4 regions of the Mesorhizobium sp. M0152 genome follow, and region 4 is predicted to be linked to each of the others. Evidence: predicted binding sites of a transcription regulator. Region 4 holds the regulator's gene; each other region holds the start of a gene.
What was found. Region 4 encodes LexA, which represses DNA repair genes until DNA is damaged. Its sites were predicted from a motif close to TGTTCNNNNTGTGTTCNG; they were not measured.
Positions count from the first base shown of each region.

Region 1: a site for LexA is predicted at 5,837-5,854, ahead of NKJ26_RS11720 (helicase-related protein). Genes of this name have one in related genera too.
Region 2: a site for LexA is predicted at 5,522-5,539, ahead of NKJ26_RS10705 (PA0069 family radical SAM protein). Genes of this name have one in related genera too.
Region 3: a site for LexA is predicted at 2,570-2,587, ahead of NKJ26_RS12810 (ImuA family protein). Genes of this name have one in related genera too.

Region 1 is NZ_JAMYTH010000008.1:186,805-194,801, forward strand. Features, by position in the region: gene NKJ26_RS11700 (amino acid ABC transporter ATP-binding protein) at 1-171, shown strand, start outside; gene NKJ26_RS11705 (CarD family transcriptional regulator) at 315-896, opposite strand; gene fdxA (ferredoxin FdxA) at 1,267-1,605, opposite strand; gene NKJ26_RS11715 (RNA-binding S4 domain-containing protein) at 1,841-2,227, opposite strand; gene NKJ26_RS11720 (helicase-related protein) at 2,256-5,669, opposite strand; gene phbB (acetoacetyl-CoA reductase) at 6,380-7,105, opposite strand; gene NKJ26_RS11730 (acetyl-CoA C-acetyltransferase) at 7,232-7,997, opposite strand, start outside.
Region 2 is NZ_JAMYTH010000007.1:227,505-235,501, reverse strand. Features, by position in the region: gene NKJ26_RS10745 (putative signal transducing protein) at 29-253, shown strand; gene NKJ26_RS10740 (tRNA1(Val) (adenine(37)-N6)-methyltransferase) at 253-1,053, shown strand; gene NKJ26_RS10735 (S49 family peptidase) at 1,133-1,996, shown strand; gene NKJ26_RS10730 (membrane protein) at 2,136-2,321, shown strand; gene NKJ26_RS10725 (4-(cytidine 5'-diphospho)-2-C-methyl-D-erythritol kinase) at 2,348-3,247, shown strand; gene moaB (molybdenum cofactor biosynthesis protein B) at 3,234-3,788, shown strand; gene NKJ26_RS10715 (hypothetical protein) at 3,818-4,792, opposite strand; gene NKJ26_RS10710 (glycosyltransferase) at 4,941-5,462, opposite strand; gene NKJ26_RS10705 (PA0069 family radical SAM protein) at 5,614-6,768, shown strand; gene rnhB (ribonuclease HII) at 6,898-7,593, shown strand; gene NKJ26_RS10695 (F0F1 ATP synthase subunit B) at 7,893-7,997, opposite strand, start outside.
Region 3 is NZ_JAMYTH010000010.1:11,945-19,941, reverse strand. Features, by position in the region: gene NKJ26_RS12820 (error-prone DNA polymerase) at 1-100, opposite strand, end outside; gene NKJ26_RS12815 (DUF6504 family protein) at 97-1,572, opposite strand; gene NKJ26_RS12810 (ImuA family protein) at 1,514-2,548, opposite strand; gene NKJ26_RS12805 (metallopeptidase family protein) at 2,729-3,151, shown strand; gene NKJ26_RS12800 (DUF1737 domain-containing protein) at 3,173-3,379, opposite strand; gene NKJ26_RS12795 (HpcH/HpaI aldolase/citrate lyase family protein) at 3,463-4,356, opposite strand; gene NKJ26_RS12790 (DUF4153 domain-containing protein) at 4,951-6,501, shown strand; gene NKJ26_RS12785 (response regulator) at 6,505-7,197, shown strand; gene NKJ26_RS12780 (sensor histidine kinase) at 7,188-7,997, shown strand, end outside.
Region 4 is NZ_JAMYTH010000001.1:180,912-188,908, forward strand. Features, by position in the region: gene NKJ26_RS00870 (ComEC/Rec2 family competence protein) at 1-2,299, shown strand, start outside; gene lexA (transcriptional repressor LexA) at 2,293-3,030, opposite strand; gene NKJ26_RS00880 (TetR/AcrR family transcriptional regulator) at 3,492-4,142, shown strand; gene kynU (kynureninase) at 4,275-5,522, shown strand; gene NKJ26_RS00895 (abortive infection family protein) at 6,210-7,394, shown strand; gene NKJ26_RS00900 (trypsin-like peptidase domain-containing protein) at 7,391-7,997, opposite strand, start outside.

The DNA of each region.
Region 1 (7,997 bases), on a different contig from region 4:
TCCAAGATCGCACAGGAAGCGGTGTTCCTCGATGCCGGCGTTGTCGTCGAGAAGGCGCCGTCAACCGTGCTGTTCGCCAATCCGGAGCGTGAGCGCACGAAGCGCTTCATCGCGACGCTGAAGCAGGAGGCGGAGAAGGAAGGTGGCGGCGAGGGTGGACCAACCTTATAGGTTTGCGCTGCCTCATCCGTCGCCTGCCCGACCTTCACTATCCGGGGAAAATGCCGGCAGGGCCAGCGGACCTTCCGGTATTGTCGACAACAAAAAACCCGGCGCGATGAGGCCGGGTTTTTCAGAACTCAAAGCTGGAAAGCTCAGGCAGCTTCTTCCTGCTCGGCTTCCTCGTTGTCGGCCTTGGCGCCGCGCTTGGGGCCCTTGTTGAGGTTGACCTCGATCAGGCGCACGGCTTCCGTTTCCGACATGCGGTTGACCGCGGCGATCTCGCGGGCCATGCGGTCAAGCGCCGCTTCGTAGAGCTGGCGTTCGGAATAGGACTGCTCCGGCTGGTTGTCGGCGCGATAGAGGTCGCGCACGACTTCCGAGATCGAGATCAGGTCGCCGGAATTGATCTTCGCATCATATTCCTGGGCGCGGCGCGACCACATGGTGCGCTTGACGCGGGCGCGGCCCTGCACGACTTTCAGCGCGCGCTCGACGTAATCCTCTTCCGACAGCTTGCGCATGCCAATGGAGGTCGCCTTGGCGACCGGCACCTTCAGGCGCATCTTGTCCTTCTGGAAATCGATGACGAACAGTTCCAGCTTGTGCCCAGCCACTTCCTGCTCGTCGATGGAGACGATCTGGCCGACGCCATGCGCCGGATAGACGATGTACTCGCCGGTCTTGAAACCGTGGCGCGCAGCGGTGGACTTCTTCTGCGGGGTGATCGTTGCCATTACGCCCTGAACTCCTTGTTGTGGTGCCGGCATGCTGCCGGCCCGAACTCGCGTGACCGGGAAACCCGATCATTAGCCGCACAACAGATGAACCCACCGGAAGGCCAAGGACCGGCAAACCGCACGAACTGCGACCGCCTGCCCCAGATCGCTCTGGTCCGGAATGGGATTGTCACCTTTCAGTGATTTGGGGCGTCTGCGCCATAAATCGACGTTGTGTCACCGGCATGTTTCGCTCATGTAGCACAAAAAGTCGGAAGAATCAAGGTTTTGCTGCAAAAGCGAAGGCCGCACTTTATCGCCGCCTGTCAAGGCGGTTAATGTGAAGTGCCCCTTACGCCGCGTAATACCGGCCTTTGCGGGGTTGTTGTCAATCGCCTTCGCCGGGTTCGGGGGAGAAATATTTCTCGAACTTGCCGGCCTCGCCGTCGAAGGATTTGGCGTCGGCCGGCGGTTCCTTCTTGGCGGTGATGTTGGGCCATTTTTCGGCATATTCGGTGTTGATTTGCAGCCATTTGTCGAGGCCGGACTCGGTGTCGGGCTTGATCGCGTCGGCCGGGCATTCCGGCTCGCAGACACCGCAGTCGATGCACTCGTCGGGGTGGATGACGAGCATGTTCTCGCCTTCATAGAAACAGTCGACCGGACAGACCTCGATGCAGTCCATATATTTGCATTTGATGCAATTGTCGGTCACGACATAGGTCATCGGTAGGCTCCGGGACGTCCCAGTTTTGTTGGCTTTTTCCGTGAGGTAACGCCTTTGGCCGCTGCTTGCAAGGGCAGCCATTCCCGGCGGCGTCGGCGTTCCGGAATGGAATTCCAGACGGCTGGCGCAATCGAGACCCGACCCCTCCCGGGGAGCGTCTTTTTGCCGGGCTCGCTTTGACTCAGGCGTGCCCCTTGTTTCAAAAATATCATACGCATTTCGCGCGCGGCAAGCATCAGTCCTCGCCAAGCAGGCGATCGGTCTGTCGGCGCTCTCTTTTGGTCGGGCGGCCGCTGCCGGCCTCACGCAGAGCCGGAAGCGCATCGGGAACGGCTTCGCCCTTCGGCGCGGGCGGCGGCGATATATCCTCATAAAGGGTACGCGCTTCCTCGGCCGGACCGCGCCGGGCGCCGGGGTTCAGCACTTTCCAGACGAAGATGCGCCGCTCGAGCGTGATGGTCAGCACGTCACCCGGCTTGACCAGATCGGAGGCCTGCGCTGCTTTGTCGCGATTGATGCGAACGCGGCCGGCGACCACCAGTTTCGCCGCCAGCGAGCGTGATTTCACAGCGCGCGAGAAGAACAGCCATTTGTCGATGCGCTGGCGGTCTGTCGCGGCCATTGGGGCGACCATCGAAGCCGAGCCGGGGCTACTTCTTCAACTGGTCGCGCAAGGCGGCGAGCTTGGCGAAGGGCGAGTCGGGATCGAAGCGCACCGGACGCTCCTCACGCGGCTTTGGCTGGAAGGCAGGCTTTCCGCTGCCCTTTTGTCGATCGGGGCCGCCGGCCTTGCCTTCCGGTCTGCCGCCCTTCCAGTCGGGCCGGCCTTCGCGGCGGTCGGGACGCTCGCCTTGCGGACGGCCGTCACGCCGCTGCTCGCCTTCGCCCTGTGGCTTGGGCTTGAATTTCGAGCGATCGAAGCGCGGCTTGCCGGCGCCGTCGCGCCTTGCCTCATGGACTGGGCGTTCTCCAGGTGCCGCCGCTGGTACGCCAGCGGCATCGGCCGGTGCATTGCTGCGGCCGCGCGCCTGTCCGTTGCGCGGACGATTGCCGCGGCCTTCGTGATGGCGCGGACGCTGCTCGAAACGGCCCTGACGCCACAACAGGATCGGCTTGGGCGCTTCGGCCTCTGGTGCGGGTTCGCCGGGTTCAGCCTCCCCCTCGTGAGGAGCGTCGGCGCCGTCACCCCCACCCGCGCCGCTTTGCGTCGCGACCTCCTCCATCGAGGAGGAGGTGAGCGCGTCGGCGCTTTCGGTGACAGTGGCGTCAGCGACGGCCCCTGCAACGAGTGGAACCTCCTGCGGGGTCTCCGCCGGAGCTTCGGGCTGTTCTTCCACGACAGGCTGTGCCGCTGCTTCCAAGATGGGTTCGGTGGGCACTTCAGCTGAAGCATCGACAGTGGTTGTCTCATTCGGCTCCGCTTCTGCGGGGACAGCCGGTTCCGGCTCCGAAGCTTCGACCGACGCCTCCGCGGCTCCATCGGTCGCCGCGGTTTCCGCCGCCTTGGCCTGCTCGGCGCGTGCGGCTTCTTCCGCCGCGAGCTTAGCCGCCGCAGCTTCGCGCGCGGCATTGTCCTGCGCTTCAAGCCGCGCCTTCACTTCGGCCGGCGGCTTCGGCTCGGCTCGATAGCCCAAGCCTTTCAGGATCTCTTCCATGTCGTCGGCGGTGGCGCCGAGGATCGACATCATCGGCGGTGTCACCATGAAGGACTGGCCGTCATAGGCGCCGTCCGGACGCTGGCCGAGGCCAGGCTTCCAGTTGGTGGCCGGACGGATCAGGTCCGCCAGTCTTTCCAGAATGTCGACACGCACGGCGCGGCGGCCGAGATTGCGATATCCGGCAAGCTTGTAGAATGTCTTGTCGAAGGTCGGGTCGATGACCACCGATGTGCGGCCGGAGGCCAGCGCATGAACGACGTCGCCGAAGCCCGGTCTGTCCTTGCCGTCGTTCTTCAACGCCCACAGCAAGGTCACCAATCCGGCGGGTGCCGGCTTGATCAGCGCCGGCACGAAGACATGGTAGGCGCCGAAGCGCACGCCGAGCCGGCGAAGCGCGGCGCGGCCTTCCTGGTCGAGCGATTTCATCTCCTCGGCGATGTCGCGGCGGTTGATGAGGCCGAAATTCTCGACCAGCTGGAAGGCGATGCCGCGGGCAATGCCGGAAATCTGCTCGGCATTCCTGAGATCGACCAGCGGCTTCAGCAGGGTTTCGACCTGGAAATTGACGAAACGTTCGGCGCGTGCCGCGACTTTATCGCGCGCCGGGCCGGTGAGCTGTTCGTCGGCCAGCAGCACCAGGCGCGGCTTCAGCGCGTCTTCGCCGGAAACCAGCGTGCCTATCGGTGCGCCGATCCAGCGCAGCGTGCCGTCCGAGCCGAGCGCGAGGTCGCCGTTGGCGCAGGCGCCGAAGCGTTCGGCGCGGGCCTCGAATTCGGCGGCGAGCGCCTTTTGCGCGGCGGTGCGCACGGCCTTTGCGTCTTCGCCGCCGGCGGTCTGGTCGGCGGTGAAGCGGAACCCTTGCAGTTCGCCGACATGATGGCCTTCGACGAGGACGGTTCCGGTAGGACTGATTTCGGCTTCAGGCATGGTATTTTCTCTAAGGCGCCGCATGAGGACGGAAGTCCTGCGGTCTACGAAGCGTTTCGTCAACCGCTCATGCAGCGCATCCGACAATCTGTCTTCGATTTCGCGCGTCTTTTCCCGCCAGTGTGCCTGATCGGCCAGCCAGCCGGGCCGGTTCGACACGAATGTCCAGGTGCGGATCTGGGCGATGCGGTGCGACAGCGTGTCGATATCGCCCTCCGTTGTATCAGCGCGGCGCACCTGCTCGGCCATGTAATTCTCATCGACATGGCCATGCCGGGCAAGGTCCTGGTAGATCGACGCAATGAGGTCGGCGTGCTGGGCCGGCGCGATCCTGCGGTAGTCGGGCAAGGCGCAGGCCTCCCACAACAGCGCCACGCGTTTGGCGTCGGTGGCAAGCGCGCGGATGTCCTCGTCACGCGACAGGTGCTCAAGCGCCTGTGCATCGACCGCCGGCAGCGCGCGCGTCAGCCCCTCGACCGGCGCGTTGGTCTCGATCGAGCGCTTCAGCGCGTCGAGGCTGGCGAAATCGAAACGGGCGGTGCGCCACTGCAGCACCTTCACCGGATCGAAATCGTGGCTCTCGATCTTCTTGACCAGTTCCTCGTCCAACGGATCGACCTGTCCAGTGACGCCAAAGGTGCCGTCGCGCAAATGGCGTCCGGCGCGCCCGGCGATCTGGCCGAGCTCGGCCGCGGTCAGATTGCGATACTGGTAGCCGTCGAACTTGCGGTTCTGGGCAAAGGCGACGTGGTCGAGATCCAGGTTGAGGCCCATGCCGATCGCGTCGGTGGCGACGAGATAGTCGACATCGCCGGACTGGAACAAAGCCACCTGGGCGTTGCGGGTGCGCGGCGAGAGTGCGCCGAGCACGACGGCGGCGCCGCCCTGCTGGCGGCGGATCAGTTCGGCGATGGCATAGACTTCGTCGGCGGAGAAGGCGACGATCGCCGTTCGCCGCGGCAGGCGGGTCAGCTTCTTGGATCCGGCATAGGCGAGATGCGACAGCCTTGGCCGCGTCACTACAGAGATGCCTCTCAGCAGGCGCTGCAAAATGCCGTGCATGGTGGCGGCACCGAGCAGCAGCGTTTCCTGGCGGCCGCGCAGATGCAGGATGCGGTCGGTGAAGATATGGCCGCGCTCGAGGTCGCCAGCCAGTTGCACCTCGTCGATGGCGACGAAAGCGGCGTCGGTCTCGCGCGGCATAGCCTCGACGGTGCAGACCGAATATCTGGCGCCCGCCGGCTGGATCTTCTCCTCGCCGGTGATCAGCGCAACCTTGTGGGCCCCGACTTTCTCGCAGACGCGGGTATAGACCTCCCGGGCGAGCAACCTGAGCGGCAGGCCGATGATGCCGCTCTCATGCGCCACCATGCGCTCGATGGCGAGGTGGGTCTTGCCGGTGTTGGTCGGCCCGAGAACGGCGGTCACGTCGCGACCGGTCAGGATCAGCGGCTCGGTGTGTTTCGGCTGGATGTTCATTGACCTGGAAATAGGGCTTTCTGGTCTCTCGTTGTCGGGAGCGCGCCCTGGGTGGCGCGTATGACAGGCGACACATAGGGATTTCGGGCGCGAAGCGAAAGCGGAATGTTCCGGCAGGGCTCAGAAGGCGTCCGTGTCAAGTTCCCGATTGGGTGCCGATTAACAGTTGGAACGAGTCTGGAACGAATCGGCGACGAATCAGTGACTCGCCGAGATTCAGGTTTTGTTCACGGCTATATGTGGATTTGGCGGGCACGAGTCTCACCACATGCTGAATCGTCGAACTGGCCCGTTTCATGCTTGGCGAGCCCTGTCGTTAACTTTTGCCGATAAGCGATCGCGGCGGCTTGGGCGTGCCGAACCAACATTATGAAATTGTTGATCTTTCCTAATCCGCGTTAAGGAATTTGTGGGCGATTCCGGCCGCTGTCGTTAACGTTGCGCTCAAAGCCGGAACGAAATGGCGACGAATCGGGATGGCCGGAATATTCCCGATCTGTTCACCCCAACATCTTGTGTTTCGAACAGCTTATCCACCGAGAATCCACAGGATTGCAAACAAGTTTCGCACAGGCGGCGCGGCCGCCATTAACCTTTGCGTGCCGGATTGGATCATCGCATGGCGGCGCGGCCTCCAGGCGACCTAGCCGCCATGAAAACGGAACCTGTTTTTCCCGCCCGTTTGTCGCTTTGCGTTGCCGGAGCATTGCTCAGGCGAAATACTGGCCGCCATTGGCCGTAATGGTCGAGCCGGTGATGAAGCCGGCATCCTCGGACGCAAGAAAGACGACGCAACGCGCGATCTCTTCCGGCTCGCCGAGCCGGCCGATGGGAATCTGCGGGATGATGCGCTCGTTGAGCACCTTCTCGTCGATCGCCTTGACCATTTCGGTGGCGATGTAACCAGGGCAGATGACGTTGACGGTAATGCCGGCGCGAGCGCCTTCCTGCGCGAGCGCCTTCGAAAACCCGATGTCGCCGGCCTTGGCGGCGGAGTAGTTGACCTGGCCGGCCTGGCCCTTCTGGCCGTTGATCGAGGAAATGGTGATGACGCGGCCGAACTTGCGGTCGCGCATGCCGCTCCACAGCGGATGCGTCATGTTGAAGACGCCCGAGAGATTGGTGTCGATAACCTCCTTCCACTGCTCGCGCGTGATCTTGTGGAACATGGCGTCGCGGGTGATGCCAGCATTGTTGACCAGCACCGAGATGGGACCAAGATCGGCCTCGACCTGCTTGATGCCGGCGGCGCAGGCATCGTAGTCGGCGACCGACCATTTGTAGACCGGGATGCCGGTCTCGGCCTTGAATTTCGCCGCCGCCTCGTCGTTGCCCGCGTAGTTCGCGGCAACCGCATAGCCGACGCTCTTCAGCGCCATCGAGATCGCCGCGCCGATCCCGCGCGATCCGCCTGTGACGATTGCAACCTTGGTCATATGTCCTCCCTTGGGTCGGAGGAGCGAATAGGGAGTAGCGAATAGCGAGTAGGGATTTGATGTCCCGCCGCGCTGACGCCATTCTTCCCCTATTCGCTACTCCCTATTCGCTATTCACTTCTTCTTTTAGAGCGCTTCGACGCACATGGCGACGCCCATGCCGCCGCCGATGCAGAGTGTGGCGAGGCCTTTCTTGGCGCCTCGGCGGCGCATCTCGTGGATCAGCGTGTTGAAGATACGGGCACCCGAAGCGCCGATCGGATGGCCGATGGCGATGGCGCCGCCATTGACGTTGACGATCGAGGGATCCCAGCCCATGTCCTTGTTGACGGCGCAGGCCTGCGCGGCAAAGGCCTCGTTGGCCTCGACCAGATCGAGATCGCCGACCGACCAGCCGGCCTTGGCCAGCGCCTTGCGCGAGGCGGGGATCGGGCCGGTGCCCATTATCTGCGGATCGACGCCGGCGGTCGCCCAGGAGACGATGCGCGCCAGAGGCGTGATGCCGCGTCGGGCCGCTTCCGCCTCGCTCATCAGCAGCGCGCCGGCGGCGCCGTCATTGATGCCGGAAGCGTTGGCGGCGGTCACGGTACCGTCCTTGTCGAAGGCCGGCTTCAGCTTGTTCATGGCGTCGATCGTGGCGCCATGACGGATGTATTCGTCCTGGTCGACGATGGTGTCGCCCTTCTTGCCCTTGATGGTGAAGGCAACGATCTCGTCCTTGAACTTGCCGGCCTTCTGCGCGGCCTCGGCCTTGTTCTGCGAAGCCAGCGCGAACTGGTCCTGATCGTCGCGTGTGATCTGGAATTGGCGGGCGACGTTTTCGGCCGTGTTGCCCATGTGATAGCCATTGAAGGCATCCCACAGACCGTCCTTGATCATGGTGTCGATCATC
Region 2 (7,997 bases), on a different contig from region 4:
AAGTGCCGCAAACTGAGAGTTTCGCCCGATGATAGAGCTCATTCGCACCAACGACGCGGTCATCATCTCCTTTGTCGAATCGCTGATGCGCGATGCCGGCATCGGCTGCTTCGTCGCCGACCAGAACATGAGCGTGCTCGACGGTTCGCTCGGGATCCTGCCGCGGCGCATCATGGTCGACGCCGACCAGGCCGACGCGGCGCGGCGCATCCTGACCGATGCCGGCATCGCCAACGAGATCCGCGGAAAATAATGTCAGCCGCGCCAGCCGCCCTTGTTTCGGACACGCCGGCCCACACGGTCGACGCTTTTCATCGCGGCCGGTTCTGGCTCGTGCAGCCCAAGCAGGGTGGCCATCGCGCCGGCATGGATGCGATGATGCTGGCGGCGGCCGTGCCATCCGCCTTTGGCGGGCGCCTCGCCGATTTCGGCGCAGGAGCCGGGGCCGCCGGGCTTGCGGTGCTGTCTCGCTGCCCGGCCGCCGAGGCCGTGCTCGTCGAGCGCGCGCCGGAAATGGCACGTTTCGCAGCCGCCACCCTTGCCCATCCCGGCAACGCGCATCTCAGCGACCGCGCCTCGGTGCTGGTCGCCGACGTCACGGTGTCGGGCCGGGCGCGCGCGGCGGCCGGTCTCGCCGACAATGATTTCGATTTCGTCATCATGAACCCGCCTTTCAACGCTTCCCGGGACCGCGCCACACCAGACCGGCTGAGAAAGGAAGCGCATGTGATGGAGGACGGGCTGTTCGAGAGCTGGATCCGCAGTGCGGCGGCCGTGGTCAGGCCGCGCGGCGGGCTTGCCGTCATTGCGCGACCCGAACAGCTCGGCGCCATTCTCGGCGCGCTTGCCGGCCGCTTCGGCGACGCCGAGATGCTCGCCGTCCACCCGCGCCCCGATGCGGCGGCGATCCGCATCATCGTGCGGGCGGCGCTCGGCGCGCGCGGAAAACTCGCCATCCGCCCGCCGCTGATGCTGCATGCGCGCTCCGGCAACGGGCCGGACGAGCGCAGCGAAATGATCGCCAACGGTCTCGCCTCGCTGTTCGGAGATTGAGCTATTGTCGCCGGCCACATTGCCGTTGGCCGGGGAATTCCTACATGCCTGCAACCCACCGGCCGGAGACCTCGCCATCGTGAAGCGCTTTTTCAACCGCCTGCTGCCTAAATCCTGGCGTTCCAGCGTCGTCACCATTCCGGTCATGCGGCTGCACGGCACCATCATGGCCGGGGGCGGCCAGTTCCGGCCGACGCTGTCGCTTGCCTCCACCGCCGGCCTCATCGAAAAGGCTTTTTCCTTCGACGCGCCGGCGGTCGCCATCTCGATCAATTCGCCCGGCGGCTCGCCGGTGCAGTCGCGGTTGATCTTCAAGCGCATCCGCGACCTGGCGACGGAAAAGAACAAGAAGGTTCTGGTCTTCGTCGAGGACGTCGCGGCATCGGGCGGCTACATGATCGCGGTCGCCGGCGACGAAATCTTCGCCGATCCGTCCTCCATCGTCGGCTCGATCGGCGTGGTCTCGGCCTCGTTCGGTTTCCCCGAACTGATGAAGAAGATCGGCGTCGAGCGCCGTGTCCACACCGCCGGCCAGAACAAGGCGGTGCTCGACCCGTTCAAGCCCGAGAAGAAGGAAGACGTCGAACGGCTGAAGGCGCTGCAGCTCGAGGTCCACGAAACCTTCATCGATCTGGTCAAGGAGCGGCGCGGCACGAAGCTGAAGGATGATCCGGACCTGTTCACCGGCCTGTTCTGGACCGCCAAGAAAGGCCTGGAGCTCGGCCTGGTCGACGCGCTCGGCGACATGCGCACGGTGCTGAAGACAAGGTTCGGGGAGAAGACCCAACTCAAGCTGATCACCGCGCCGCGCGGTTTCCTCAGCCGCTTCGGCCTGTTCGGGTCGAGCCAGGGCTTTTCGGCGCCCGATATCGCCGCCGCCGCGGCCAGCGGCATCATCGATGCGGCGGAAGAGCGCGCGCTGTGGGCTCGGTTCGGGCTTTGAAAACCATGCAAAACCGTCTAGCATGAGCGCTTGAAATCGTAGGCATGTCGTTTCCCCAAAGCCGAACCCGCTTTGGGTGACATGCATCAACCGACCCGACCGGCCGCCTTCGCCGGCCTAGCGTGGGAGGAGTTTCGACATGCCGCAGATCATTTTCTTCACCGTCGTTGGCGTCGCCGCCTATTTCGGCTACCGCACTTTCATCCGGGAAGCCGAGCGCGTGACCGCCAAGGTGCGGCGCACTGAAAAGCAGGCGGCGAACGGCGCGATGGGTACGCTGGTCAAGGACCCGAAGACCGGCGAATACCGGCTGGCCAAGGACTGAGCATCATTCCGCAGACGACTGACGCCGTGGACACCGATATCGGTTCGCGCATCTGGCCCGCGCACGCCAAGATCAATCTAGCGCTGCATGTCACGGGCAGGCGCCCCGACGGCTATCACCTGATCGAAAGCCTGGCGGTGTTCACGCGTTTCGGCGACCGGGTCGAGATCGCGCTTGCCGACGGCGACGATTTCACCGTTTCCGGCCGCTACGCGCCGACGGTTCCTCTCGACGCCGCCAACCTCGTGCTCCAGGCGCGCGACGCCCTGCGAAAACAGGCTGGACCAGAGAGAACGCCGCCGGTTTCGATCAAGCTCGAAAAGAACCTGCCGGTTGCCTCCGGCGTCGGCGGCGGGTCGAGCGACGCGGCGGCGGTGCTGCGCGGGCTGGCCGAGACCTGGGGCCTGGACATCGATGACGCCGCGCTGGCGCGGATCGGCCTCTCGCTTGGCGCCGATTTGCCGATGTGCCTGGCGGCAAAGCCGCTGGTCGCGCGCGGCATTGGCGACGAGCTGTCCATCGTGCCGGATTTTTCGGCGTTGGGGCTGGTGCTGGTCAATCCCGGCACTCCCGTCTCGACGGCCGAAATATTCAACGCGCTGTCGCGGCGCGACAATGAGGGCCTGCCGCCGCTGCCGCGCCGCATCGATTTTCACAGCCTGCGCAACTGGCTGGAGATCACCCGCAACGATCTTGAGCCGGCAGCTCTTGCGCTACAGCCCGCCATAGGCAGGGCACTTTCATGGCTGAACAAGGCTGGATCGGGGTTTTCGCGAATGTCGGGGTCGGGCGCGACATGCTTCGGCCTGTTCGAGACCGGCAACGTCGCCAAGCGCGCGGCCGCCGAGATCCGCGCCCGCCAGCCCGACTGGTTCGTCGCCGCGACGCGCAGCATCGCATCGGAGGGCGCCGATGGCCAGAACTGACGAAAGCCGTTCCTTCGTTCCCGTGCGCATCGCGGTGCTGACCGTGTCGGACACACGCAGCCTCGCCGACGACAAATCCGGCCAGACGCTGGCTGACCGCATCACCGAGGCCGGCCACATCCTGGCCGCCCGCGATATCGTCACCGACGACCGCGAAAAGATCCGCGACAAGGTGCTCGGCTGGTCGAAGGACGCGGCGATCGATGTCGTCATCACCACCGGCGGCACCGGCTTCACCGGCCGCGACGTGACGCCGGAGGCGCTGGAGCCGATCTTCGAAAAGCGCATGGACGGCTTTTCGGAAGTGTTCCACCGCATCTCCTACGACAAGATCGGCACCTCGACGATCCAGAGCCGGGCGACCGGCGGCGTCGTCAACGCCACCTTCGTCTTCGTGCTGCCGGGCTCGCCCGGGGCCTGCAAGGACGCCTGGGACGGCATATTGAAGGCGCAGCTCGACTATCGCCATATGCCCTGCAATTTCGTCGAGATCATGCCGCGCCTAAACGAGCATCTGCGGCGCGGCAAATCGGCTCCGTAGCGCCGGTCTGCGTCCCCGGACGCAAGGTTTCAGCGGATGACCGGCTCGCCGTGAAAGCGTCGGCGCGAGGGGCGCGAAACACCGAAGCCGACTTCCATCATCAGCCGCGGCGTGCGCGCCGGCACGGTGCCCATGTGGAAGCCGAACGGATCCTCGACGAAGCCCAGCCCAGCCTCGCCGGTCAGCGTCACCGGGCTCTCATCGCCGTAGACGTTCAGCACATCCTCGGCTGGATGGCCGACGAGAAGCGTCAGTTGATGCTTGAGGCTGCGGCGCCTGTGGCTGCCCCTGACGTAGACATGCGGACCGGTGCCAGCATCGACAGGCATCAGGTAGAAGAAGAACTTCAGCATCCGCCAATCGTCGAGGTCGAAATGATATTTGCCGAGCGAGGCAAGGTTCTTGTCGGCGTCCGAGGCCGCACCGGTCGGAAAGCTCCACCAGACGCGCGTGGTGATGAGTTTCGCCTGGCCGCCGAGATAATGCGCGGCGATGTCGAGAAGCAGCGGATCGCGCTGTATGGCGAGTGCCGCCTGACAGTCGAGAACACGTTCGAAATAATGCCCGCTGAGCAGCGGCCGGCCAAAACGTTTTTCGGCTTCGGCATGCTCGTCCGGCATGAACTCGAGACGGCGGTCGAAATTGCCGAAGCAAGGCGTGCGCCGGGCAAAATTCGCGATCTCCTGATGGATTTCCGGCGGCAGGACCAAGCCTGAAAACAGACCGTCGGAGCGCAGCGCATCGACCGCCGCCTTGCGCTCGACGCCGGCGAACATCGTATCCCCCGCATTGTCGGCCGGACGGGCGCGTTTTGCGCCCAGCCAGTGCATCCGCCGCCCGGGCATGGTGCGGGCCAGGACGAACATCGGCAGCCAGGCGGGATTTTCGCGCAAATCCTTCAGGTAGGTCGGAATGCGAACGGCGATACGGCGCAGCAGGCTGCCATTGCGCGCAATTGCCTCGAGACTGGCGGTACCGGAGTTGTCGGGGGATGAAAGGTTCATAGGGTCCTCGGTTATGAGAGCGGCACCGATGGCGCATCGATGCCCACCGCTCGGCATGACCCAAACCCAAATTTCACCCGCCTGACTGAGACGCTAACCTCCCGTCAGATTTTGTGCAATGCACAACAGAGTGTGCAGTTGCAAAAAATCACTTCCGCGCGCCCTGTTTCGGTGGCGCCACCCAGATCTCGGCGTCGAGCCGCTTCGTCGCCAGGCCGCGCGCCAGCGCCTCGGCGCTGGCGGCGTTCTTCGACAGCGAGGCAGCCTGCCGCTTGCTGATCACCAGTCCATCGGCCAGGGCCCGGTTTCCGGAAAAGACCCGGGCCAGGAACGGCATGCGGCTGCCGCGCGCCCGCGAGAATCGCGCCGCCATGGTTTGCCTGGCGGTGTGGGCGATGACGGCGTCGATCCAGCCCTCCGCCAGCCGCGCGCCGGGCTCCAGGATGAGCAGCCAGTCGCCTTTGGCCTGCCGGATGCCGGCAGCGACGCCGCCACTCGCCACATAATGGCAGCCGGCATGCTCGGCGACGCGATGCGTCTGGTCGGTGGAACCGGCATCGCAGACGATGACCTCGCGCACCACGCCCTCCACCGCACCGCCGACCAGCGAGGCGAGCGTTCGGGCGAGAGCCTCCTCGTCATTGCGGGTTTCGATGAGAACACTGAGCATTGGTAGCCGAATAGCGGAAAGCCGTGCCGGACGCCAGTTTTTGCAAGGCAGCATTAAAAAGTTCTTGCTTTGTTCTCATCCATGAGATAGGATTATTTTCATGAACAGAGCAATCCGACACAACATGGACAGTCCCTGGGAGCGGGCGAAGATGGAACAGATCGTGCGCGCCGACATCGCGGCTTTCGGAGCAGGAAGAGCCGAGATGGCCAACGCGATGATCGAACAGAGCGGCGTGCGTATCCGTCCGGACCGCAACCGCGGCCGGTCGGCGGGCATCAATCCCTCCGGCCGGTTCGAGCCGGTCAGCCGGCATGTCTTCGACGATGGCTGGAATTCGCTGGAGGAGTTGCCGCCGTTCAAGACCGAGGTGCAGGTCGAGAAGCCGCGCACCATCATCACCCGCAACGAATCGCCCGACATTTCCTTCGATCGCTCGATCAATCCCTATCGCGGCTGCGAGCATGGCTGCGTCTATTGCTTCGCGCGTCCGACGCACTCGTTCATGGGCCTGTCGCCGGGCCTCGATTTCGAATCCAAGCTGTTCGCCAAGCCGGATGCCGCAAGGCTGCTCGACAAGGAATTGTCGAAGGACGGCTACCAGCCGCGCACCATCGCCATCGGCACCAACACCGACCCCTACCAGCCGATCGAGAAGCAATACCGGATCATGCGCGAGATCCTCGAAGTGCTGGAGGCGCGCGGCCATCCGGTCGGCATCGTCACCAAATCCGCTTTGGTGACGCGCGACATCGACATACTGTCGCGCATGGCCGAACGGGGGCTCGCCAAGGTGGCGCTGTCGGTGACGACGCTCGACCGCATGCTGGCGCGCACCATGGAGCCGCGCGCCTCGACGCCGACCAAGCGGCTGGAGGCGATCCGTCAGCTTTCGGATGCCGGCATTCCGGCTTCGGTGATGGTGGCGCCGATCATCCCTGGCCTGACCGATCAGGAGATGGAGCGCATCCTCGATTCGGCCCGTGCCGCCGGCGCGCGCGAGGCGGGTTATGTCGTGCTGCGCCTGCCGCTGGAGGTCAGCCCGATCTTCAAGGACTGGCTGCTGCGCCATTATCCGGACCGCTACCGTCACGTGATGTCGCTGATCCGCTCGATGCGCGATGGGAAGGACTACGATTCGGAATGGGGCAAGCGCATGAAGGGCGCCGGTCCCTACGCCTGGCAGATCGGCCGGCGCTTCGAGATCACCGCCAAGCGGCTCGGCCTCAATGCCGAGCGGCGCACGCTCAGGACCGACCAGTTCGTCGCGGCCGGAAAGGACCAGGAGCAGTTGATGCTGCTCTAAACTTGCCTTTCGCTTGTTGAATCCCGTCCGGCCTGCCCCGGCCTGCAGACGGTGCCCTCCCGGTCCGGCGCCCCACCCGACCCGGAGGGACTTGCGGAGAATCGGAGCCGATGCGAACCTCGCCGCAACATGGCTCGCGCGCGTTCTGATTCTCCGCCTCTCTTCGAAATCGTCGAGAAACCCGATTTCTCCTTCGAGACGAAGGCGATGGCCGAAGGCCTGTGGCCGGTGGCCGGGATGGACGAGGCCGGCCGTGGCCCGCTCGCCGGGCCGGTGGTCGCCGCGGCGGTGGTGCTCGACCCCTCCAACATCCCCGAAGGCCTAGACGATTCCAAGCGGCTCAGCCATTTGCAGCGCGAGGCGCTATTCCTGCGCATTCTCGGTTCAGCGCAGGGTGTTTCGATGGCGTCGATCAGCGCCGAAGGCATCGACGGCAGCAATATACTGAAGGCCAGCCTGGAGGCGATGCGCCGCGCCCTGGTCGGCTTGTCGGTTCAGCCGAAGCTCGCGCTCGCCGATGGCCGCGACGTGCCGCCCGGACTGCCTTGCGCCGGGCGCGCGCTGATCAGGGGCGATCAGCGCTCGCAGTCGATCGCGGCCGCCTCCATCGTGGCCAAGGTGATGCGCGACCGCATGATGTGCGGCTGCGGCAATCATCACGACCGCTATGGTTTCGAGGCCCACATGGGTTACGCCACTGTCCGGCATCGCACGGCGATCGAAGCACACGGGCCGGTCGCCCGGCTGCACCGCGTGTCGTTCGCACCGTTCAGGCTCGGCGGGACGGAAGTGGTGGAAGAAGAGAGCTTCGACGGGCTCGATTGAGCTGAGAAGATTGGCGAAAGCGGCGATGACAGCCGATCTCCCCCCTCGTGGGGGAGATGTCCGGTCCACCCTCCGTAGCTGCAGCGCAGCTGCTGCGGAGGACGGGCAGGACAGAGGGGGGCGCCGCGCGTGAAGCGCCGACATCCTTTTTTGCCGGATAAGAGGTTGCGCCTGGACGTACCGACCCCCTCTGTCGCCTTCGGCGACATCTCCCCCTCGAGGGGGGAGATCATCCCAGCCGAAACAAAAAAGGCCGCCAGGTTTCCCGGGCGGCCTTTTCAATTCCTGACGCGATCGGCTCAGTTGAGCTTTGCCTTCACGTCCGCGAGCGAAGCCTTGAACAACTCCGCTCCGGCCTTGGCGTCGATCTTGCCGGCGAGCAGCGTGCGTGCCGCTTCGACGGC
Region 3 (7,997 bases), on a different contig from region 4:
CCGCGACCACCAGCTCCTCCGGCTTGGAGGCGCCGCGCAGGAAGGAGAAATTCGACTGGATGCCGAATTCGGCATAGGGAATGACGGCCAGCGCGTTCATGCGAAAACCCCATGCAGGAACCAGCGCGGCGGCAGCTGCGAACCGCCGTAAAGGCCTTGCCGGTAAAGCCAGTAGCGGCGGCCGTCGGCATCCTCGATGCGGAAATAATCGCGCGTCGATGCCGCTTCGTCGCTTGGCGCCTCGCGCCACCATTCGGCGGCGATGCGCTCCGGCCCTTCGGCACGCGTCACCCGGTAGAGCGCGCGCCGCCAACGGAAGTTCAGCGGCGGCCCCTCAGGCATTTCGGTGACCGGCACCTCGATGGGTTCGGGCGAGCGGAAAAGCCGGATCGGCCGCTCCGGCGGGAAGATAGTCGTGGGTGCCTGTATCCTGTCCGGCTTTTTCGGCGGCGTGGTGCGGCGCGGGGCTTCGGTGAAGGGGATCGTGACGACGGCGCGTTCCGGCAGATGGCTTTCGACGACGACCGGCCTGAGAACCGCGCCCTCGCCGAGCCGGGCGCGGATGCGGTCGGCGAACAGCGCGATATCGGCGCCGTCGTCGGTCACCTCGCCGGCAAGGTCGGCCTGCTGCATGTCGAAGGCGGCGGCCGACAGCACCGAAAGCCGTACCAGGTCGAAGCCGTAGCCGGCATCGATATCCTGTTCGAGCGCGGCCAGCCGTTCATGAAACAGCTTCTGGATCAGCATGGGTTCGCGCATCGGCCGCGAGGTGCCAAGCGCGATGCGGCTGACGGCGCCGTCGACGCGGAAGAGCAGCAGCGCCAGCGTCCTGGCACCTTCGCCGCGACGCTCGAGGTCGGTCTTCAATGTCGCCGCTAGCATGCCCACCAGCCGCTCGATATCCTCGGTCAGGGTGACGGGCTCGGCCAAATGGCGTTCGACCGAAAGCGGCGCGACGGGAAGGCGCGGCGACACCGCTTCGTCGAGATGGCCAAGCGCCTGGTCGAGGCGCAAAAGCAGCGAGGCGCCGAAGCGGCGGGCGAGTGGCGCGCGCGGCGCCGCCATAACGGCGCCCGCCGTACGCAGGCCGACGCTTTCCAGGCTGGTGCGGATCGCTGGTTCGATGCGCAACGCGGCCAGCGGCAAGGGTGCGAGCAGCGCTTCCTCCTCGCCGCTATCGACGATGCGGTCACCGGAGAAGCGTGCCGCCGCCCAGGCCGCGCCCGGTGTCGCGGCAAGCCCGGCGCGGACATCGAAACCCTGATGGAAGAAGCGCGACAGGATGTCGTCCAGCATGGCGCGCTCACCACCGAAAAGATGGGTGCAGCCGGTGACGTCGAGAAACAGGCCGTCGGTTGCGTCCAGCGCCACCAGCGGCGTGTAGCGGTCGCACCAGTCGGCAAGGCCTTCGAGAAGGCGGCGGTCGGCCTCCGGATCGGCTTCGGCGACGTCGATCGACGGATGCATGGCGCGCGCATCGGCAATGCCCATGTCGCGCTTCAGGTGCAGCGCCTCAGCCCGCTCGTCGAGGGCTGAAATGCGCTGCGCGTTCCCTTGGCGGTGGCTGATCACCAGCGGAAGATGATCCGACGGCCGGGAACGCCAGGATCGCCCCAGACGCTGCCGCAGGAGCCTTTCCACTGCCAGATAGGGAAACCACAGGGACAGGATTCTCTGCCCATTCTTTCTGGGCGCGTTCCCTCCGTCCTTCCTCGTCCCTTCTTTCGTCGAATGCGCGTTCATCGGGGTTCCACTCCAGTGTGAATTGTCCGGGCAGGGCCGTGCGGCTCTTGCCGATGGTGATGGTAAAGGCCGGGCGGCCGATCGAGCCGGCAAGCGGCCCGGCGACCGTGTCGCGCGGCACTGCCGGCGCCGACGCGACGATGAGGCGGACGGGCGCCGCCGTCGGTTCGGGCTCGGATGCCTGCCGCAACAGGAACACCGGCCGGCCGGCCGCCTGCGCACGGGCATGCAGCCGGCGCGTCGCGGTCAGGTCCAGCCGCTGCGGATTGCCGCGGATTTCAAGGATGACGGCGGCAAGCGCCGTCATGCGGGCGGCCTCCTCGGCGATCCACAGGGCATCGACAAGTTTTGGCGCTTCGGAGAACAGCAATTGCTCCGGCTGGATGCCGAACGAGGCATGAAGCCCTTTTGCGTAGGGAAAGCCCGCCTCCCGGAAAATCTCCGTGGTGCCGATCCACAGCACCGGCAGTCCTTGTGCCTGCCTGAGGATCAGGCTGGTGAGCGACAGCGCGAAACCGGCGACGGCTCCGGCGTCGCGGGTTTGCGTGCCATGGATTTCGCTCAAGGCGGCTTTCGGCAAACCACCGCTCAGGGCGGCATCGAGCCGCTCGACGCCGCTGGGCAGGAACGCATCCGGCAAGGCCGCCGCCACGCCGCGCCGGACGATTGTGACATCGCTGTTGGCATCGGCATCAGGGTTCGCGCCGGCCGGCACCTGCAGGCGCTCGGGCAGCGTTCCCTCGATTTTCGCGATCTGGCGGCGCAGGGCAAAAACAGTCTCCCGCGCCACGGCGGTCATCGCCATGACGGTCAGCTTCCACTCAATTGTTCCTGTTATGTTCCCTATAGATTCCAGAGGGCGCCGGAAGAGTCAAGCAGAGTCCTGAAGAATTTATTCCTGTTGGCGTGCAGGCTGCGGGTGCATCAGCCGCGTCATTTGCCGAGTCCGGCCTGAAAGCCTATATGCCGGATCAAAGGACACCGCATGGCCCGCATCTACAAAACACGCACCTGGCACGACGAGCTTTCGCCTTCGATGGAGGAAATGGAGTTCCTGGCGCTGGAGGCCTACGCCCATCTGCCGGAGGATTTTCGCAAGCTGACCGGCGAGATCGTCATTCAGATCGCCGAATTCCCGACCGACGAAATCATGGACGATCTGTCGCTGGAAACGCCGTTTGACCTGCTCGGCCTATTCGAGGGGCGCGGCATTGCCGAGCGCTGGAACCCGCAGACCGGCGAAGGCCCGAACCGCATCACGCTCTATCGCCGCGCCATGCTCGACTACTGGGCCGAAAACGAAGAGACGCTGGGCGACATCGTTACCCATGTGCTGATCCACGAGATCGGGCATCATTTCGGCCTGTCGGACGATGATATGGAGAAGATCGAAGAGGCGGTGGAATAAGGTCCTAAGCTTCAGCGAAAGCTACCAATCGCTAAGCTTGGTATCCGGCCCGTATTCCTGACCCTCGACATCCTTGACCACCGCCTGGCCGCAGCGCATGGACTTGGCTTTCTTGTCATAGGCATAGGTCGGCGAGCCGAACAGGTGCCAGCCCTTGTTCAGCGCCGCCGTCACCTTGTGGCAGAAGCTGGCATCGTCCTGGGCGGTCAGAAAGCGGTAGAGTTTCATTTTTCAGTCCCTGTCGTGAAGAACGAGCGGCCTTGGGTCGAGCATGATCTGTTCCGAAAACCGATTGCCGTTTTCATGCTCAATCATTGGCCGATGGCGGCCGCCTTCGCCAGCAGTTTTTCGGCCTGCACCAGATGCAGCCGCTCGACCATCCTGCCATTCAGCGCAAGCACAGCTTTGCCGCTGTTCTCCGGAAGCGCAAAGGCGTCTTTCACCAGGCGCGCCTCGGCCACCGCCTCCGCCGATGGCGCGAAGGCGCGGTTGGCGGCTTCGATCTGGGCCGGATGGATAAGGGTCTTGCCGTCGAAGCCCATGGCGGCGGCTTCCGTGCATTCGCGGGCGAAAGCATCGAGGTCGCGGAAATCGTTGGAGACGCCGTCGAGCATGTCGATACCGCCGGCCCGCGCGGCCAGCACCATCTGCATCAGCCACGGCACGATATAGCGGCGGTCGGGCGTCGCCAGCACGCCGGTGTCCTTGACCAGATCGTTCGTTCCGGCAACGAAACAAGCCAATCTGGATGCTGGGTCGCGACCAAGTTCGGCAATGGCGCCGATGTTGAGCAGCGCCTTGGGCGTCTCGATCATCGCCCACAATTTCACGCTGTCCGGAGCAAAATTATCATCGAGCACATCGCCGGCCTCGAGCAGGTCGCGCGGCGTGTCGACCTTGGGCAAAAGAATGCCGTCCGGCTCGCAGTTGGCGGCGGCCAGCAAGTCGGCGGCGCCCCATTCGCTGGCCATCGCGTTGACACGCACGATCATCTCGCAACCGCGGCTAATGTGGCTGGCAACTGGACGGGCGGCGAAAATCCCCGCCAGCTTTTCGCGGGCGGCGATCTTGTCGGCCGGGGTGACGGCATCCTCGAGGTCGATGACGATCACGTCGCAGGAAAGCTGCGCGATCTTGGCCAGCGCCTTGTCGCTGGAGGCTGGGATATAGAGCACCGAGCGGCGCGGGCGGTAGGTATCGGTCATATCGGATCTATGCCGCCTGTGGCGGGTGGAGGCAAGCGTGCGGGAGGGGAGAGGAAAAGCGCGGGCTCGCCAACGTTGGTGCCCTTCCTCTCCCTCCGGAGGGGGGAGAGGTGGCGCTGCAAAGCAGCGACGGAGTGGGGGAAGCCATTCGCCCAACGCGCAGCCGCCGCAAGACAGACACAAACCCGGCGAGCAAGAAAACTCCAGGCAAGCGGCAATCAGTCGATGAACGGTCGACCCCCACTCCGTCTCGGCTTCGCCGAGCCACCTCTCCCCCGATCGACGGGGGAGAGGAACCTGAACTGGAATGAAGCCTCGATCCTTCCCCCACAAGTGGGGAGATCGGCAGCTTTGGTCTTTGCACGAAAACTGCACAGGCTTGCGGAAAACCTCCTCGGATCCGCCGCATCGCTTCCCTGCCCGCCTGCGAGACAGGCGGCATGCAAAAGCGAGCAAAACACCGTCCCTGCCTTGCCGGCTGCGCGGCGAAAGCTGGTGGCTGATCGATCCGCCGCCAGCGAAACCCGCGATCTCAGCCATTGCCGGCAAGCGCCCGCCGATCATCCGGTTGCAAGCCACGGGGAAGACCAGGTCATGACATCCTTGTTCACCGCCCCGCCGAGCTATTGCAGCCGCCTCGGTTCCGCCGTGCTGCTGGCAGCACTTGCGGATTTTCTGTTCTACGGCCAGCCCGTCGGCATCACGGTTTTCCTGTTCGCCATGCTGATTGCCGCCGCGGTCGTGGCTGTGCATCCAGCAGCCTTCAGCGACGGCAGGCTCTGGACCAAGCCCCTTGCGCTGCTTGTTGCATTGCTGCCGCTTGCCGAGACTGTAAGCGCCTTGTCGGTGTCAACAGCGCTTGTTGCCATGATCGTCTTCGCGCTTTCGCTCGGCGGGCGGTTGCGACACCGCACTGCCGGCATTGCCGGCCAGATCGCGCTTTTCCTGCTGGCGATGCCGTTCCGGTTCGCCGCCGATTTCATCCGCTGGCGCAAGACGGCGCGCCGGTTCAGCCGGCGCCGCGTCCGGCTGGCGGCGATCGCCGTCTGGGCGATGCCGTTGACATTGGGCGCCGTCTTCCTGGCGCTGTTCGGCGCCGCCAATCCGGTCATCGATTATTGGTTGTCGCTGATCGACCTGCTGAAGCTGCTCGATCTCATCCAGCTCGCGCGGCTTGCCTTCTGGCTTTTCGTGCTCGTCGGCGTCTGGGCGTTTCTGCGGCCACGCTTGCCGCGCCTGTTCCGCCGTATCCCGCGTGCGCCGACGGCGATCGCTATCAGCGCTCGATCAAAGGCGACCGTCACCACGATCGAGGACATCCTGTTCGGCAAACCCGCCATCCTTCGCGCGCTTGTTATCTTCAATACGTTGTTTGCGCTGCAGACCGCGCTCGATGCCACCTACCTCTGGGGCGGAGTCACTCTTCCCAACGGGCTGACCTATGCCGCCTATGCGCATCGCGGCGCCTATCCCTTGATCGTCACCGCCCTGCTTGCCGCCGGCTTCGTGCTGTCGGCGCTGCGGCCCGAAAGTGCGGCATCAGCCGATCCGCTCATCCGCCGGCTGGTCTATGCCTGGGTCGCGCAGAACATCATGCTCGTCATCTCGTCGATCCTGCGGCTCGATCTCTATATCGGCATCTATTCCCTGACCTATCTGCGCGTCGCCGCTTTCGTCTGGATGGGGCTGGTGGCGGCCGGGCTTGCCCTGATCATCGCCCGCATCGCACTTCGCAAATCCAATGAGTGGCTGTTGTCCGCCAATCTTCTGACGTTTTCGGTGACGCTTTATGCCTGCTGCTTCATGAACTTCGCCGCGCTGATCGCCAATTACAATGTCGACCATTCCCTCGAAATGACCGGCCAGGGCATTCCCCTCGACGCCTGGTATCTGCGCTCGCTTGGCCCGGGCGCGTTTCCGGCTCTCGATCGCTTCCTCGGTCATCAGGGGAGGACGGCTGCCGCCGACGATCCGGCCTTCCGTCAACTCGCAGGCCTGCGTAGCAGCGACGAAGGCCGGTATCGCGCCATCCAGGAAAACTGGCGCGCCTGGAGCTTTCGCGACCGGCGGCTCAAGCGCACTCTCGACACCAAGGGGCCGCTCGTGGTTCCTCAGCATATCGAACCTTACGGGCCGGGCCGCTGATCCATGCCGCATCACATCCTTGTCGCCGACGATGATCCGCATATCCGCGAAGTGATCTGCTTTGCGCTGGAAAAGGCCGGCATGAGCACGGCTGCCGTTCCCGATGGCGCTGCCGCTCTGCGGGCGATCGAACGGCGCACGCCCGACCTTGTCGTGCTCGACATCGGCATGCCGGAGATGGACGGGCTGGAGGTCTGCCGGCGGTTGCGCCACACATCCGACGTGCCGGTGCTGTTCCTGTCCGCGCGAGATGAAGAAATCGACCGCATCCTCGGGCTCGAAATGGGCGGCGATGACTATGTGACGAAACCGTTCAGCCCGCGCGAGCTGGTCGCCCGCGTCAATGTCATCCTGCGGCGCGCCCGCCCAATGCGGCCGGAACAGGCCGCCGACAAGCAGTTCGCGCAGGGAAAACTCGCCTTGGCGCCGGCCAGCCATGCCGCCAGTTTCGACGGCAGGCCACTTGCGCTGACGGGGATAGAATTCTCGATCCTGAAGGGGTTTCTGGCGCGCCCGACCCATGTGCTCGACCGCGACGCGGTGATGGCCAGCGCCTATGCCGCCAACATCCATGTCGCCGGCCGCACGGTCGACAGCCATATCCGCAACATCCGCGCCAAGCTGGCGGCGGTGGGCTGCCTGGATGCCATCGAGACGGTGCACGGCGTCGGCTTCCGGCTAGGCCGATGCGGCTGACGGCCTCGCACAAATGGATCGGCCGCAAATGGCGGCCTCGCCTGGCCACGGTCGTCGTCGCCATCCTGGTCATGGTCATGGCCCTGCCGCTGGTCGGGCTGTTCTTCTTCCGGCTCTACGAAAACCAGCTGATCCGGCAGACCGAGGCGGAGCTGATCGCGCAAGGGGCTGCCATCGCCGCCATCTATGCGCGGGATGTGCGCGATGCCGGCATCCCGCCGGAGAAGCTCGGCGTGCCGATGCCGCAGGCGAACCCGAGCCGGAGCGCCACTCCCGACTACCGGCCGATCGAGCCGCGTCTCGATCTCGCCTCGGATACCGTGCTTCCGACCCGGCCCGCGGCGATGGCCGCGATTCCCGATCCGCCCTTCGCGGCGATCGGCGCGCGCCTGTCCGGCATACTCGACGCCACGCAGAAAACCACGCTGGCCGGCTTCCGGCTGCTCGACCCCACGGGCGTCGTCATTGCCGGACGTGGCGAGGTCGGGCAGTCGCTCGGCGAGGTCGAGGAGGTGCGGGCCGCACTTGCCGGCCACTATGCCAGTGCGCTCAGGCTGCGCATCCCCGACCAGCCGGCGCCACCGCTCTATTCGGTCAGCCGCGGCACCAAGGTGCGGGTCTTCGTCGCCCTCCCGGTGGCCGTCGCTGGCCAGGTCGCTGGCGTGGTCTATGTGTCGCGAACACCCAACAACATCATGAAACATCTCTATGGCGAGCGCGGCAAGGTGACCTTGGCGGCGATCGCCATCCTCGGCGGCACGCTGCTCATCGGCCTTGTCTTCCTGCGCACCGTCAGCCGG
Region 4 (7,997 bases):
GCCCACGGACGCCGGAAGGATTGTGCGCGTGCGCCGGCGGATCGGCCGGGTTTCACTGCCGCGCCTGCGCCGCGACATTGCAACGGCGGCGGCTCTGGAACTCGACCGCGGCATAGGTTTCCTATTGGTGCCGGTCTGTCTGGCGAGCGGAGCAATCGGCTATTTTTCGCTCGCGGCGGAGCCTGACCTTGCGAAACTTGTGGCGCTGGTCATGCTGACGGGGCTCCTAGCTCTGGTCTCGCGTTCCTGGCCCAAAACTCACCTGTGCCTCATGGCGGCGTTCCTGTGCGCGGCTGGCTTGCTTGCCGCGAAGGTCGAGACGTGGCGGACCGCGACCCGGATGCTGGGCTCCGAAATCTCGACGCAAGTGACAGGCCGTGTCGTTTCGGTCGACCGGATGGAGACTGGCCGCATCCGATTGACCATCGACGTGATGTCGACCGCCCGGCCGATACTGCGCTATGCGCCGGAGCGCGTCCGGCTGTCGGCACGCAAGATACCGGCCGAACTGACCGCCGGTTCCCTGGTCACCGGCTATGCCAAGCTGCTTCCGCCGACAGGCCCGGTGCGGCCGGACAGCTACGACTTCTCCTTCGACAGCTATTTCGCGGGCATCGGCGGCAGCGGGTTCTTTCTCGGCAATCCAAAAATCGTCGCCACAGGTGACGATGGCATGCCGCTGTCGGCCCGCCTTTCCTCGGCGGTGGAAACCGCCCGCGAAGGCATCGCCGATCACATCAGGGACATTGTCGGCGGTGCCGAAGGCGAGATCGCCGCGGCGCTGATCGTCGGCGTGCGCGCCGGCATTCCTGACGAAATCAACGAAGCGATGCGCCGTACTGGCATCTATCACATCATCTCCATTTCCGGACTGCACATGGCGCTGGTCGCAGGCACCATCATGGGCCTGCTGCGCGGCGTCTTTGCCCTGTTCCCGGATTTTTCAGCGCGTCGGCCGGTCAAGAAATACGCCGCCGTGGCGGCACTTTGCTCGATTGCCGCCTATCTTGTCATCTCGGGCGTCGTCGTTGCCGCCGAGCGCAGCTTCATCATGCTGGCGGTGATGCTGATCGCGGTGCTGTTCGATCGGGCGGCGCTGACCATGCGCAACCTGGCGATCTCGGCGATCGCCGTCATCGTGGTGTCGCCGCATGAAGTGGTCGGCCCGAGTTTCCAGATGTCTTTCGCCGCGACCGCCGCGCTGGTCGGCGCCTATGCCGGCTGGGCGGATCACCGTGCGGGAAAGACCAGACCGCCACCGCCGAAGCGATCCCTGCCGGGTTTCCTGACGCGAAAACTCCTGCTGGCGACCGGCGGACTTGCCATGACGTCGATCATCGCCGGCGGCGCCACGGCACTTTTCGCCATCTGGCATTTTCAGCGCGTGTCGCCGCTCAGCCTGTTCGCCAATCTGGCCATCATGCCGATCGTGACGCTCGTGATGTTCCTGGCCGTTGCCAGTGCACTGTTGATGCCGTTCGGGCTGGATGGGCCGTCCCTTTACCTGATGGGCAAGGGGTTGACTGTCATGATCGCCATATCAAGCTGGATTTCCGAGCGTTCGCCGGTCGATGCCGTCGGGCTGATTTCGCAGCAGTCGGTGCTGTTGGTGACCATTGCCCTCGTCATCGCGACAATGGCAACGACATGGCTGCGGCTTGGAGCACTTCCATTCGCGCTCGCCGGTCTGTTGATCGTCGGCGATACGCGCACGCCGGATGTGCTGATCTCGGAGGATGCGCGGCTGGTCGCACTGCCGATCGGCGGCGGCGAACTTGCGGTCAGTCGGGCACGCCCGAACGAATTCACCGTCGACAACTGGAAACGCGCCCTGACATCCGAAACCATCGTCGTGCCGGAAATCTTCACCGAAGGAGACGGCGAATTCGACATCGCCGATTCCATCGGGCTGCCGCCGGGATCACCTTTCTATTGCATATCAGGCGTCTGTCTCGCCAGGCACTCATCGGGTGCAATCATAGCGCATGTCGAAGACCGCAAGGATGCGTGGAAAGCCTGCGGTTTCGCCGACCTGATCGTCATCAATGATGCAACGGCATATGACCCCTGTCACAACCCGCTGGTGCTTGTCGTCACCAAGCGGCAACTCGCCCGCAAAGGCAGTGCGGCCGTCTTCTTCGACCGCCAATCGGCGATCGCACCAGCGACAATCAGCTTCGCCGTGGACAGCCCATACCGGCCTTGGCACACGCAACGCAAATTTTCACGCGAGGCGAGGGGGCTGCCGCCCTACAACAAACCCGACAAGCCAGCGGTAAAACCGCAGCCGCCTCAATAGCGTCTGATCAGCCCGACCAGCTTGCCTTGCACCTTGACCCTGTCTGGCCCGAAAATGCGCGTTTCATAGGCGGGATTGGCTGCCTCGAGAGCAATCGAAGCTCCCTTGCGGCGGAACCGTTTCAGCGTCGCTTCTTCTTCATCCACCAGCGCTACGATGATTTCGCCAGGGCTGGCCGTGTCGGCGTTGCGGATGATGACGGTATCGCCGTCGAAGATGCCGGCCTCGATCATCGAGTCGCCCTTGACCTCGAGCGCATAGTGTTCGCCACCCATGATCATGTCAGGCGGCACCGAGATCGAATGCGTCTGATGCTGTATGGCATCGATCGGCACACCGGCGGCGATACGGCCCATCACCGGGATCGATACCGCGGAAACCGCATCGTCGTCATTGCCAGCCGATGACATCCGCGATTGCGCCGGTTTGATCTGGCGGCCGAGGCTGCCTTGCCCAAGACTGCCCTGGATGACGCTTGGCGAGAATTTTTTTGCCGCATTGAGGCCCGGCGCGATCGAATCCGGCAGCCGCAGCACTTCCAGCGCCCGCGCCCGGTTGGGCAGCCGGCGAATAAAGCCGCGCTCCTCCAGCGCCGTGATCAGCCGATGGATACCGGACTTGGAAGCGAGATCGAGCGCTTCCTTCATCTCGTCGAAGGAGGGCGGAATGCCGCTTTCCTTGAGTCGTTCATGGATGAACATCAGCAGTTCATGTTGCTTGCGTGTCAGCATGGCGGCCCCCAAGACATTGAACAACGGGTTTGAATCAGAATCAGAAAAACAAACCCAGAACAAACACTATCTGTTCCAGTTGTGTTCCGCAACTGTTTAAAGTTTAATGAATTTGTTAAGGCTGCGGAAACGAAGTAGCCGCTCGCAACCGGCATCCCAAAGGCGCGGTCCTCCGTCGACGCGCGCTCGGGCCCATTGAAATTGTTTCGGTTAATGGCCCGTGGACCGATCGATCTCACTTTTGGCATAATCCCGCAAGCTGTGTTGCCGACAAATGCCGGGTGCGTTTCGGCGGGTCGAAAAACCTCCGTCGCTCGTGAACGAAACGAAGCCAAAATGCCAACTGCATGCCAGAAAGCGGCCGGGCACCGTAGGACGCGAAGGGCCGCCTTTTTGCTCGTTGCTTCCCGCTCGCTTGACGAAACCGTATAGGAGTATACGGTTTGCGCGGAGGAACATGAATGATCACGCCGAAGCAGGCAGCGCGCCGCGCACGGATAGAGCATGCCGCCTATGCGGTGCTCCGGGAAACCGGCTACAAAAGCGCGTCCCTGCTTGCCATCGCCAAGCGGGCATCGGCGTCGAACGAAACCCTCTACAACTGGTACGGCAACAAGCAGGTGCTGTTTCGATCCCTGATCGAAGCCAATGCGGGAGAGGCAAGGAAGCTGCTGGAGGACGCCCTTCACCAGGCTCGCGATCCCCTCGAAACCCTGGGCTTGCTAGGGCCGGTCTTGCTGACCCTGGTGACGGGCGACAAGGCGGTGGCGCTCAATCGTGCCGCAGCGGGCGACGTCAACGATACAGGCACGCTTGGCCAATCGATCGCGCAATTCGGCCGCAACACCATAATGCCGCTTGTTGGCGACCTGCTTCGAACCGCAAGTCGGGACGGCCTGATCGCCTGTGACGATCCTGCCGAAGCTGCCGACATCTATGTCCGTCTCTTGATCGGCGATCTTCAGGTTCGTCGGATTGTCGGGGTCCTGGAGGAACTGCCTGCGCCGGAAATCGAGCAAAGATCGAACAGGGCGCTCACCCTGTTCTTGCGCCTCTATGCGCCCGACAAGGGCGGCCGGTCTTCGCCAAACGCGGACAGGAGTACACGATGATGATCGCGGTTCCCTACCTGTCCGCCCTTCTGTCGCGCCTGCTGAGGAGCTTGGTTGCGACCTGACGCCTGATTTCAACCAGCCCTTGCCCCGGCCGCAGGCGCACTCTTTTCAACGAGGAACATCGTGACCATGAGCAAAATTCCCGATCTGGCAGCGATCGAGGCGATGGACGCCGCGGATTCGCTGCGTGCCATGCGCGATCGCTTCGTCTTGCCGGAAGGGGTGATCTACCTCGACGGCAATTCGTTGGGTGCTGCTTCTCCCGCCGTCTTCGAGGAACTGAACAAGGCCGCGACACAGGAATGGGCGCAGGATCTCATCCGTGCCTGGAACACCGCCGGCTGGTTCGACATGCCGGTCGAACTCGGCGACCAGCTCGGGCGGCTGATTGGCGCCGCGACCGGCCAGACGGTGGTCTGCGATACCACCTCGATCAACATCTACAAGGTGCTGCATGCCGCACTCGGCATGCGGCCGCACCGGTCGGTGATCGTCGCCGAGGGCGACAGCTTTCCGACCGATCTCTACATGGCGGAAGGCGTGGCCTCGACACGGCCGGGCACGGTGCTGCGGCTGGAAGGTGTCGATGCGCCTGATATCGAAGACCTGATCGACGAGCATGTCGCCGTCATCCTGGTCAATCACGTCAACTACAAGTCCGGCCAGTTGCGCGACATGGCAGCGCTGACGTGCAAGGCCCATCAGGTCGGCGCGCTCATCGTATGGGATCTCTGCCACACGGCAGGTGCCTTGCCGGTCGAACTCGACGGCGCGAATGCCGATTTCGCCATCGGCTGCACCTACAAATATCTCAATGGCGGTCCGGGCTCGCCGGCCTTCATCTACGCAGCCAAACGGCACCATGGTGATATCAGGCAGCCGCTCAGCGGCTGGTGGGGGCACGCCCGGCCGTTCGCCTTCGAACAGGGCTACGAGGCCGGCACCGGCATCCGCCGGTTCCTGTGCGGCACGCAGCCGGTGCTGTCGATGCGGGCGCTGAAGGGCGCGCTGGACCTGTGGAACGAGGTCGATATGGCGGCGGTGCGCAAGAAGAGCATCGCGCTGACCGATCTGTTCATCCAGCTTGTCGAGGCCGGGTGTGGCGCCTACGGCCTCGAACTCGAAAGCCCGCGCAACGGCAATGCGCGCGGCAGCCAGGTGTCGTTCATCCACCCACATGGCTACCAGGTGATGCGGGCCTTGATCGAGCGCGGCGTCATCGGCGATTTTCGCGCGCCCTCGACCATCCGCTTCGGTTTCACGCCGCTCTATGTCGGCTACAAGGACGTCTGGCAGGCTGTCGAGGTGCTGGAGGATATCCTGCGCACCGGCGCCTGGCAGGACGCGCGCTTCGCGGTCAAGACGGCGGTGACTTAACCCTTGTCGGCGAGCGGCATGGCACGTTCGGGCAAATCCGTGATCAAGTCTACTGCGGAGGCGATGTCACTCATGTGATCTGCGGTGAGCGTCAGCTTGGTCGACCTACCTTGGGCGTCGACAAGAGCATGGATTTTGGTTGTGAGGCCGCCTCGGGAACGACCGAGGCAATGATCTTGCCCCTCTTTTGCCGGGTAGCAGCGGCTTGATCCCCCGCCATTCAAGGTCAGTCAGGTTCATGGTGAGCCCTGAATCAGAATCCGGCGCGATGTGAAGCAGCCGTCGGCAAACGACCTATCTCCGTCGTTCCAAGCTCACTGACGGCTTCCCGAAAGCCGCCGCTCCTGGCACACTCAACTGTCGGCGTAGTCGGGCCGCTTCCTTCCCGTCCGCTTAGAGTCCTATAGAGGCGTAAGCTGCCTTTGATGTAGTGAGCGCAATACTGGAAAGCGGCATCTCCTGCGGACGAGTGCCTTGGCATGCGTAGTGTCTTTATCGAGCCGATGTGGCAGAGCCTCAATGCGAGCGCGTTAACCTCGGCAACAGCACACAAGATGGCTATTGTCCGGTGCCGCTAACAAGGATGCTGATAGCGTCAGAGCGAAGCCGATCCACTTTAGCCAAGCCGGCAGACTGACGTCGACTGTCACTGCTGCTCAGCTCGCATAAAAATTGAACGGAGAATGGGTGCAGGTGAAACAGCAATCAACGCAGCAATATCCGTCGGCAGCAGTCAAGCAACTTAGAAATGCATTGGCAGGTGCGATTTCCGATTTCAGCGCCAACGAGGTGCCGTCCCTCTGCAGTCGTCTTGTGCTACGGGACGGGGATCGAGAGGAGTCATTCAAAAGCAAATTTAAATATGCGGAAAAACGTCTACTCGAGAAATCTGCAGCAGAGTTGATCCCGATCGCCCAGCGACTCCTCGAAGAAGTGGACGCCTATGACTTATCGGAGGCGCTGGCCAAGCTTCAGGAAACCGGACAAGAAAGGGTTTCTGAGCTCACGCGTCGCCGCATCATGGCATTATTCAACAAGGGGTCCTACAGTACCGAGTTCGACGACATCCATTTCATCCGCCGCGTGTGGCCGACGCATCGAATGTCTTCCGTCTTCGAGAATGCCTCGTCGGAACAAACTTTGGATGACGATCTCTTCAATGCACTTGTCAGGAACAACGACTGGGACAACCGGGAGACGTTGGAAGCGATTGGCTATCTGACCTGCTCGCAAAGGCAGCTCTTCCGATTTTTGGAAGAGGTCACCAGCCCCCTGACACAATCACCCAATGCCCAGACCGAACTCGCCACAGCGATCAATAAACACCTTCGCCACGACGGCTATCGCCTGTTCATTGCTCGGCGGCTGTCAGGAAGCCCGGTATACGAGGTGCAGCCCGCCGCTCTCGGCAGCCCGTCAGACGATGGGATATCGCAGGCGTTGGTCGACTTCGAGCCTGACACGGTGGCCGCGCGGTGGACACAGGCTCTCGATCGTAGAGACACCGATCCTCAGGGCGCGATCACGCTGGCGAGGACCTTGCTCGAGGACGTTTGCAAGTGGATCATCGTCGAAGCGGGGAAGACATATGAGGAAAAGGACGACCTGCCCGTGCTGTATCGGAAACTAGCCAAGATATTGAATCTGGCTCCTGATGCCCACACGGAACCTGTGTTTAAGCAGATTCTCGGAAGCTGCCAATCGGTGGTCGAATCCTTGGGATCGCTGCGCAACAAGATTGGTGACGCGCACAGTCCAGGTCCGAAAAGGGTAAAGCCCGCCGCTCGCCATGCGCAGCTAGCCGTCAATCTGTCCGGCACGATGGCGACATTTCTAGTTTCGACATGGGCGGCAAAGGCAGGTAGTCCCTAGCTCGCCGCCCATTTCTTCAGCTCATGGACCGCGGTTGCGATTTGTCGGCCTTCGTTCGGCCCACCCTTATGGATGATGCCGACGACATTCCCGCCGGCACCCAGTATCGGACCCCCTGACATGCCCTGACTGAGTTCTTGGGATACCTCGACTCGATCGATCGCGCTCTTCCGAGGCAGAGACGTCACTGTTCCAATCCGAATGTTGAGACGGTCCCCGGGCCCGTATCCAGGATAGCCGTAAGCCGTGACGTCATCACCAACATCTGCTGCGACCGTCGCCGCTTCCATCTCGAAGAACTCATTCGGATGTATGGCGTGGTCAAGGATCGCTAGGTCGTGATGTTCGGATCGCTTGCGGACCGATACCCTCTTTTGGTTGGACGGCGTGCTCGGATGATAGACGAGCAGATCTTCAGGATCCTCCACGCAATGTGCTGCCGTGATGAGCCCAACACCACTCAGAAAAAAGGCGGTACCCTGCTCTCCTCCATTCCCAGAATGTTCGACGATCCAAACCGACCGATCCCGTTGCTCGCTCTCGGTTGGTGTGATCTTCACAGGATGATCCGCGAAGCTCCGATTGTAGCGTAAAGCCAACGAC